2 regions of the Nocardia sp. NPDC051570 genome follow, and region 2 is predicted to be linked to the other one. Evidence: riboswitches for the same ligand, from Rfam matches in the RefSeq annotation. Region 2 holds a riboswitch; the other holds the start of a gene.
The links. Region 2 has a riboswitch for glycine ahead of gcvP (aminomethyl-transferring glycine dehydrogenase). Riboswitches for the same ligand answer to the same signal wherever they lie in the genome.

Region 1 (4,581 bases), on a different contig from region 2:
TCTGCCGGCCCGGTTGATCGTGGAGACGGCGGCCACCGAATCGTTCACCGACGCACGGCGATTCACCGGCCCGCTGCTCACCCCCGATTCCGACGGCACCGGCCGCATGCGCCTCGCCGGGCTGCCCGCGGGGCAGGTGGTGCACTACCGGGTGACATTGGAGGGCGAGGACGGCGCCACCTCCGAACCGTCGACCGGCGTCTTCCGTACCGCGCCCACCGCGGCGTCGGATATCCGGCTGCACTGGTCCGGCGATGTGGCGGGCCAAGGCTTCGGCCGCAATCCGGATCTGGGCGGTATGCGGATCTTCTCGACCATGGCCGCGCGCGACCCGCATCTGTTCCTGCATTCCGGCGACGCCATCTACGCGGACAATCCGCTGCAGGAGTCGGTGACCCTGCCCGACGGGCGGATCTGGCGCAATATCGTCAGCGAGGCGAAGAACGCGCCGGCGGAAACGCTGGAACAGTTCCGCGGGCAGTACGCCTACAATCTCGGCGACGAGAACTACCGCCGCTTCAATGCCGCTGTAGCGCAACTGGTTCAGTGGGACGACCACGAGACGACCAACAACTGGTCCCCGGGCGGAACGGTCGCCGCGGAGAAGGGCTACTCCGTGCGCGATATGGATGTCCTGGCCACCCGGTCCTGGCGGGCGTTCCACGAATGGATGCCGCTGGATCCGCAGGAGGCCGCCGACGGCCGGCTGTACCGCAAGATCTCGTACGGCCCGCTGCTGGACATCTTCGTCCTCGATATGCGCACCTACAAGGACACCAACGGCGCCAACACCGCACCAGACGGCCGGATCTTCGGCCCGGTCCAGACCCGCTGGCTGATCGATGGCCTGCGGGATTCGCGCGCCACCTGGAAGATCATCGCCAACGATCTCCCGCTGGGCCTGGTGGTCCCGGACGGCAAGACCGCCTTCGAGGGCCCCGCCAACGGCGATCCCGGCGCCCCCTCAGGCCGCGAATCCGAAATCGCCCAGGTACTTTCGGCCGCGAAGGCCAATCGCGTGACCGGCATGGTGTGGCTGACCGCCGACGTGCACTACAGCGCCGCACATTGGTATTCCCCCGACCGCGCCTCCTTCACCGATTTCGACGAGTTCTGGGAATTCGTCTCCGGCCCGCTGCACGCCGGCGCCTTCGGTCCGAACGCCCTCGACGCGACCTTCGGCCCCGAGGCGGTCTTCGTCCACGCACCCCCTACGCAGAACACCTCACCCCTGGACGGCGCGTTCCAGCACTTCGGCGAGGTACAGATCGACGGCACCTCGCGCGAACTGACGGTCAACCTCTGCGACGCGTCCGGAACGGTCCTGTTCAGCCAGCGCCTGGCCCCGCCGCGGTAGCACCCGATGTGCCGGTAGTCCGATCGTCGCCTATGCTGTGCGACACAATCGAATATCGGGCCGCGACGAATTGGAGCGGGAGAGCCCCCGGTCACGGGGCGCCGAAGGAGCAACCTCCCCGGAATCTCTCAGGTACAGGTACCGCTTCGATCAGGCCACTCTGAAAAGTAGGCGCGCCGAGCGCCTCACCCACGGTGCAAATCGCTTTCATGCGGTGAAGCTCTCAGGTCCCATGACAGAGGGGGAGTTCCGTTACTGGGCGGCAGCCCGGTCGACTCGAGGACTTCCCATGACTGTCGAATTCGGCGTTGTGCGCGTTGCCCTCCTTATCGAAGGAGGTCGGCAGTGAGCACGCTGTCGCCATTGGATGCCGTTCATACCGCGGCGGGCGCCTCGTTCATCGACTTCGGCGGATGGCGGATGCCGGTGCGCTACACCGGTGAGCTGGCCGAGCATCGGGCGGTGCGTGAGGCGGCGGGCATCTTCGATCTGTCCCATATGGGCGAGATCGAGGTGTCCGGGCCGGAGGCCGCCCGCATGCTGGACTTCGCGCTGGTGGGTCACCTGTCCGCGGTGCCGGTGGGGCGCGCCCGCTACACGATGATGTGTCACGACAACGGCGGCATCCTCGACGATCTGGTGGTGTACCGGCTCGCCGCGGACCGATTCCTGGTGGTGGCCAATGCCGCCAACGCACAGGTGATCTACGTGCTGCTGCGCGATCGGGCGCACGGCTTCGCCGCCGAGGTGACCGACCGCACAACGGAATTCGCGCTGATCGCGGTGCAGGGCCCCCGCTCGGCCGCCATCGTCGGCGCGGTCGCGGAGGCCGATCTCGCGGGGTTGAAGTACTACGCGAGCACGGCCGCCCGCGTGGCCGATACCGACGTGCTGCTGGCCCGCACCGGATACACCGGCGAGGACGGATTCGAGGTGTACTGCCCGCCGGATCGCGCCGCCGGCATCTGGGGCGCCCTCGTCGAGGCCGGGCAGCCGCACGGACTGCGGCCCGCCGGTCTGGCCTGCCGGGACACGCTGCGACTCGAGGCCGGAATGCCGTTGTACGGCAACGAACTCCATGTCGGCATCGCACCGTTCGAGGTCGGTCTGGGGCGGGTGGTGAAGTTCGACAAGCCCGGCGCGTTCGTGGGACGTAAGGCGCTCGCCGCCCGGCAGCAGGCCGGAGCCGATCGGATACTCGTCGGATTGGTCGGCGACGGCCGCCGCGCGGGACGGCACGGTTACGCCGTCTTCGACGGTGACGCCGAGGTCGGCATCGTCACCAGCGGCGCGTTATCGCCCACGCTGGGCAGGCCCATCGCGATGGCGATGGTGACCGCGAAGTACGCCGAGCCGGGCACCGCGCTGACCGTCGATATCCGCGGCCGCCGCGAACCGGTCGAGGTCGCCTCCCTTCCGTTCTATTCCCGTCCCTGAAAGGCCTTGTCCGCCATGAGCTTTCCCGAACATCTGCAGTACACCGAAGAACACGAGTGGCTCGATACCGACGGCGATGTCGCGACCGTCGGGGTGACCGGATTCGCCGCCTCCTCGCTCGGCGATATCGTCTTCGTCCAGCTGCCCTCGGTCGGCGACCGCGTCGTGCGCGGGGAGACCTGCGGTGAGATCGAATCCACCAAATCGGTCAGCGATCTGTATGCCCCGGTATCGGGTGAGGTCGTCGAGGTGAACGACGTCGTCGTGGAGGAACCCGAACTCGTCAACACCGACCCCTACGGCACGGGCTGGCTGTTCCGGGTCCGCGTCGAGGAGACCGGCGACCTGCTCGACGCCGCGGCCTATGCGGTGCTGACCGGTGCCTGAGAGCGGTGTCACGCAGATGACCCTGAGCGTGTTCGACATGTTCAGCATCGGCATCGGGCCGTCGAGCTCGCATACCGTCGGGCCGATGCGCGCGGCGTTGATGTTCGCCGAATCCCTGGCCGCCGAGGGTCATTCGAGCCGCGCGGTGCGGATCGGCGCCGAACTGTTCGGATCCCTCGGCGCGACCGGGCGCGGGCACGGCAGTGATCAGGCGGTGATCCTCGGACTGTGCGGCGCGCGCCCGGAGACCGTCGACACCGATGCCGCACCGGATATGGTCGAGGCCGTGCGATCGCAGCGCCGCCTGCGGTTGCCGGGCGGAGTCGAGATCGCCTTCGACGAGACGACCGATCTGGTGCTCAACGGTCGCGAATCGCTACCCGGACATCCGAACGGCATGCGGTTTCGCGCCTACGACGACGCGAATGTCGTACTGGCCGAACGCGTCTACTACTCCGTCGGCGGCGGCTTCGTGCACGACGAGTCCGCCGCGCCCGCGAGCACGGCCGCCCGCATCGTCCCGTATCCGTTCCGCACCGCCGACGATCTGCTCGCCCACTGCCGCGAGAACGATCTGTCGATGAGCGCGGTGATGCGCGCCAACGAGCGGGTGGGACGCGGCGACGCCGAGATCGATGCGGGACTGCTGCGGATCTGGCAGGTGATGGCAGACTGTGTGCGCCGCGGCTGCGAGCGCGACGGCGTGCTGCCCGGCGGGCTGTTCGTGCCGCGTCGCGCGAAAACGCTGTACGACAAGCTGATCGGTGAACAGCCCGGCGATCCGCTGGTCGCGATGGACTGGGTGAGCCTGTACGCGATGGCGGTCAACGAGGAGAACGCCGCGGGCGGGCGGGTCGTCACCGCGCCCACCAACGGCGCGGCCGGAATCCTGCCCGCCGTCCTGCACTATTACCGCCACTTCGTACCCGGTGCCGACGATGCGGGCACGGTTCGTTTCCTGCTCACCGCGGGCGCGATCGGCGTGGTGCTCAAGGAGACCGGTTCGATCTCCGGGGCCGAGGTCGGCTGCCAGGGTGAGGTCGGCTCGGCGTGCGCCATGGCCGCCGCGGGCCTGACCGAGGTGCTCGGCGGCACCCCGCAGCAGGTGGAGAACGCCGCCGAGATCGGACTCGAGCACCATCTCGGCCTGACCTGCGATCCGATCGGCGGCCTGGTGCAGATCCCGTGCATCGAACGCAATGCCGTGGCGGCCGTGCAGGCGATCAACGCCGCCCGGATCGCCCTGCGCGGCAACGGCATCCACGTGGTATCCCTCGACAAGGCGATCAAGACCATGCGCGCGACCGGCGCGGATATGAGCGATAAGTACAAGGAGACCAGCCGCGGCGGACTCGCCGTCAATGTCATCGAGTGCTGATCGCCGGCGGGTTATGGTGAGG
Region 2 (4,581 bases):
CGGCTGGATGTTCGAGCTGCAGGTCGACGACGCGAGCAAGCTGGACGCAACGCTCGGTGAACTCCTGGATGCCGCAGGTTATGAAGGAGTTATCGGGGGCTGAAGCCGCCTTCACAGTTCTACCTGCACGGGATCGCCCTGGCAGGGTACGGTCAATGCCAACAGATGTGCCGGCGGCCGGTAGCCGGAATCTCCAAGGGCGCGACAGCCGGTCGCGTTGGGTGACGGCTTTCGGATGCTTGTACGGATAATCGGTTCGAGGAGGAGAGCAAGGGTGAGCGAGAACCAAGGCCCATATCAGGAGACAGCGGCCGAGACGACATCGGTGTTTCGCGCTGACTTCCTGAACGAGGTCGACGCGTCGCGCTCCGGGGAGCAGACCGGCGAACAGCCGGTGCAAGGGGTCGAGGGCCTGCCTCCGGGCGCCGCCCTGCTGGTGGTCAAGCGCGGCCCGAACGCGGGTTCGCGGTTCCTGCTGGATCAGCCCACCACCTCCGCGGGACGTCATCCCGACAGCGACATCTTTCTCGACGATGTCACGGTCTCTCGTCGCCACGCGGAGTTCCGTCAGGACGACGACACCTTCCAGGTCGTCGATGTGGGCAGCCTGAACGGCACCTATGTCAACCGGGAGCCGGTGGACTCCTCGGAGCTGCAGAACGGCGACGAAGTACAGATCGGCAAGTTCCGCCTGGTGTTCCTGACCGGCCCGAAGCCGGCGCAGAGCGACTCGGCGGGCACGCTCTGACGGGCCGGGACAGGTAGATGACAGGCGCAGCGCAGTGGACTCGCGGAGGAATGTCGATCGGCTCCGTGTTGGACCTGCTGCGTCCGGACTTTCCGGATATCACCATCTCCAAGATCCGTTTCCTCGAATCGGAGGGACTGATCAGCCCGGAGCGCACGCCCTCGGGCTATCGCAGGTTCTCGGTCGCCGACGTCGAGCGGTTGAGGTTCGTTCTCACCGCCCAGCGCGACCAATACCTGCCGTTGAAGGTGATCAAGGAACAGCTCGAGGCGATCGACAGCGGCGCCGCGACGCTCGGAGTGCGCGAGGCGCGCGCCCGGGCGGATGGCGTCGACGCGGCGGGAGCGGGGCGTGCGCCCGACTCCGCCGCCGCGGACATCGGTCCGAACCCACCCCGGAGGCTCGGCGTGGTACCGGGTGAGATCTCGCCGGACGAACTGCGGTTCGATCACGAAATCCGTGTCACGCGAACGGATCTGCTCGATCGGGCCGGTATCGATGAGAAGTTTCTCACCGAATTGATCCGCGCCAATCTGATCACCCCGGGTGCTGCCGGATTCTTCGACGCCGAGGCGGTGACCCTCGCCCGCACGGCCAAGGCGATGAGCGAATTCGGTTTGGAGGCAAGGCATTTGCGCGCCTTCAAGCTCGCCGCCGACCGGGAGGCGGCCATGGTCGCGCAGATCGCCGCACCCATTGCCAAGGGGCGCGACGCCGACGCGCGCGCCCGTGCCGAGGAGACGGTCCGCGAGCTCGCGGCGCTGTCGTTGACATTGCATACCAGTCTGGTGAAGACCTCGGTGCGCGCTGCCCTCGGAGGCTGAAATCATCGCCTAGACTCGGTGATACGGCCGTCGAGCGCCAGCGAGGTGGAGTCATGAGTGAGATGCGTGTGATCGGCATTCGTGTCGAGCAGCCCCAGAATCAACCTGTGCTGCTGCTCCGCGAGGTCGATGGGGACAGGTACCTGCCCATCTGGATCGGGCAGTCGGAGGCGACGGCGATCGTTCTCGAGCAGGAGGGTGTGACGCCCATCCGGCCGTTGACCCACGACCTGATCAAGATCCTGATCCACGAGCTCGGCCATACCCTCAAGGAGGTCCGGATCGTGGATCTGCAAGAGGGCACCTTCTATGCCGATCTGGTCTTCGAGAACGATTTGCGGATTTCGGCGCGTCCGTCCGATTCGGTAGCCATCGCGTTGCGGGTGGGTTGCCCGATTTACGCCGAGGAGCCGGTGCTCGAGGAGGCCGGGCTGGTCATGCCCGACGAACGCGAGGACGAGGTGGAGAAGTTCAAGGAATTCCTCGAGTCGGTATCGCCCGACGACTTCAAGGCGACCGATAGCTGAGCCGTTCGACATTCGAGATTCCTGCGGTCAACCTCACGTTGAGGTCGAGAAACACGCCGCTCGCGGAGTTTGGTGTGAGGGCGATCGAGCCGAGACAATCGAGAGAGTAGCCTCGATAGTTAGGCCGTTGTTCTACTTCGGCGAAGCAGTGAGGGGAGTTCTCGTGGGAGATCAACCGCAGCAGGGTGTGGTGCAGCCAGGGCTGTTCCCCGATGACACGGTCCCCGACGAACTGGTCGGCTACCGCGTGCCGAGTGCGTGTCAGGTGGCCGGGATCACCTATCGCCAGCTCGACTATTGGGCCCGGACCGGCCTGGTCGTCCCCTCGATCCGCAGCGCCTCGGGTTCCGGCAGTCAGCGGCTGTACTCGTTCAAGGACATCCTGGTCCTCAAGATCGTGAAGCGGCTGCTGGACGCCGGGATCTCGCTGCAGAACATCCGCATCGCCGTCGACCACCTACGCAGCCGCGGTGTGGAGGATCTGGCCGGGATCACGCTGTTCTCCGACGGCGCCACGGTCTACGAATGCACCTCGCCGGAAGAGGTCGTCGATTTACTGCAGGGCGGGCAGGGTGTCTTCGGCATCGCCGTCAGCGGCGCCATGCGGGAACTGACCGGCGCGATCGCCAACTTCCCGGCCGAGCGTGCCGAGGTCCAGTCGACCAGCGAACGCCCCGAGGACGAATTGGCCTACCGCCGCAAGGCCCGGATGAGCAAGACCGGTTAGCGCCCCCACCTGCACGTGACCTTCGCGACACCCGAACCGTCGGGTCGGTAATACGTCGTTCACCTTTCATTGCTTAGACTGGCTATGCGTCGCCGCCGTGCGGGAGAGTTCCGGGTCCGACCCGGGCGCCGAAGGAGCAGCACCTCCCCGTCAATCTCTCAGGCATCAGGGACCGTACGGACACTCGACGCCTCTGGAAAGCGGTGGCTGCACCCAGGTGCAGGCCACCCGCCCATGGGGAAAAGGGAGCCCGAGTCCGGGGCCCTGAATCTCTCAGGCGCCACGACAGAGGGGGAGGGCCCGACCCGACCCTCCTGGGAGCTGCCGTGACCCGTTCCTTCGCCGATCGCCACATCGGACCCGATTCCGCTGCCATCGATCAGATCCTCGATACCTTGGGCATCGGCTCGCTGGACGAGCTGGCCGCCCGCGCGGTCCCGGCGAGCATCCTCGACGATCCCGCCGGCAACGATCTGAGCGTGCTGCCCGCGCCGGTCTCCGAGCATGAGGCGCTCAACGAGCTTGCCGCCCTGGCGCATTCGAATACCGTGGCCACCTCCATGATCGGCCTCGGCTACTACGACACGCTCACCCCGCCGGTGCTGGTGCGCAGCCTGCTGGAGAATCCGGCCTGGTACACCGCCTACACCCCGTATCAGCCCGAGATCAGTCAGGGCCGCCTCGAGGCGCTGCTCAACTTCCAGACCATGGTGTCGGATCTGACCGGTATGGAGGTCGCCAACGCGTCCATGCTCGACGAGGCGACCGCGGCCGCGGAGGCCATGACACTGCTGCAGCGCGCGAACCGGTCGAGCAAATCCCACCGGCTGCTGATCGACACCGACCTGTTCCCGCAGACCCGGACCGTGCTGGCCACCCGCGCCGAACCGCTGGGCATCGAGATCGTCGAGGCCGATCTGGCCTCCGGCGTCCTGCCCGAGGGCGAGTTCTTCGGCGTGCTGATCCAGACCCCCGGCTGCTCGGGCCGCATCGTCGACTGGACCGGCCTGATCGCGGCCGCGCACGAGCGTGGCGCGCTGGTCGCCGCCGGTGCCGATCTGCTGGCGATGACGCTGCTGACCTCGCCGGGCGAACAGGGCGCCGACGTCTGTTTCGGCACCACCCAGCGCTTCGGCGTGCCGCTGGGCTTCGGCGGTCCGCATGCGGGATATCTCGCGGTGCGCAACGCCCACGCCCGGCAGCTGCCCGGCCGATTGGTCGGCGTCTCGGTCGACGCCGACGGCAACCGGGCCTACCGCCTGGCGCTGCAGACCCGCGAGCAGCACATCCGGCGCGAGAAGGCGACCTCGAACATCTGCACCGCGCAGGTGCTGCTGGCGATCGTGGCCGCCATGTACGCGAGCTATCACGGCGCCGACGGGCTGCGCGCGATCGCGCGGCGGGTGCACGGGCATGCCGAGCGGCTCGCGGCCGGCCTCGGCGAAGCCGTTGTGCACGAACGGTTCTTCGACACCGTGCTGGTCCGGGTGCCCGGTGGCGCGGAGGCGGTGGTGGCCAAGGCGAAGGGGCGCGGGATCAATCTGCGCCTGGCCGACGCCGATCATGTGGCCGTCGCCTGCGATGAGGCGACCACCGACGCGCATGTGGCGATCGTGCTGGAAAGCTTCGGTGCCGAGAGCGCGACGAGCGAGACCGGGCTGGCGTCGATCGAGACCCGCACCTCGGAGTATCTGACCCATCCGGCGTTCACGCGCTATCACACCGAAACCGCCATGCTGCGGTATCTGCGGCAGC

Region 1: another riboswitch for glycine. It lies ahead of gcvT (glycine cleavage system aminomethyltransferase GcvT); the one in region 2 lies ahead of gcvP (aminomethyl-transferring glycine dehydrogenase).

The regions. Positions count from the first base shown of each region.
Region 1 covers NZ_JBITDI010000001.1:685,958-690,538, reverse strand. Annotated here, with positions in the region: gene ACIA76_RS03115 (alkaline phosphatase D family protein) at 1-1,357, shown strand, start outside; glycine riboswitch at 1,424-1,511, shown strand; gene gcvT (glycine cleavage system aminomethyltransferase GcvT) at 1,703-2,794, shown strand; gene gcvH (glycine cleavage system protein GcvH) at 2,810-3,181, shown strand; gene ACIA76_RS03100 (L-serine ammonia-lyase) at 3,198-4,559, shown strand.
Region 2 covers NZ_JBITDI010000002.1:287,850-292,430, reverse strand. Annotated here, with positions in the region: gene gcvH (glycine cleavage system protein GcvH) at 1-103, shown strand, start outside; gene garA (glycogen accumulation regulator GarA) at 275-748, shown strand; gene ACIA76_RS04965 (MerR family transcriptional regulator) at 766-1,572, shown strand; gene ACIA76_RS04960 (bifunctional nuclease family protein) at 1,626-2,099, shown strand; gene ACIA76_RS04955 (MerR family transcriptional regulator) at 2,263-2,826, shown strand; glycine riboswitch at 2,917-3,011, shown strand; gene gcvP (aminomethyl-transferring glycine dehydrogenase) at 3,153-4,581, shown strand, end outside.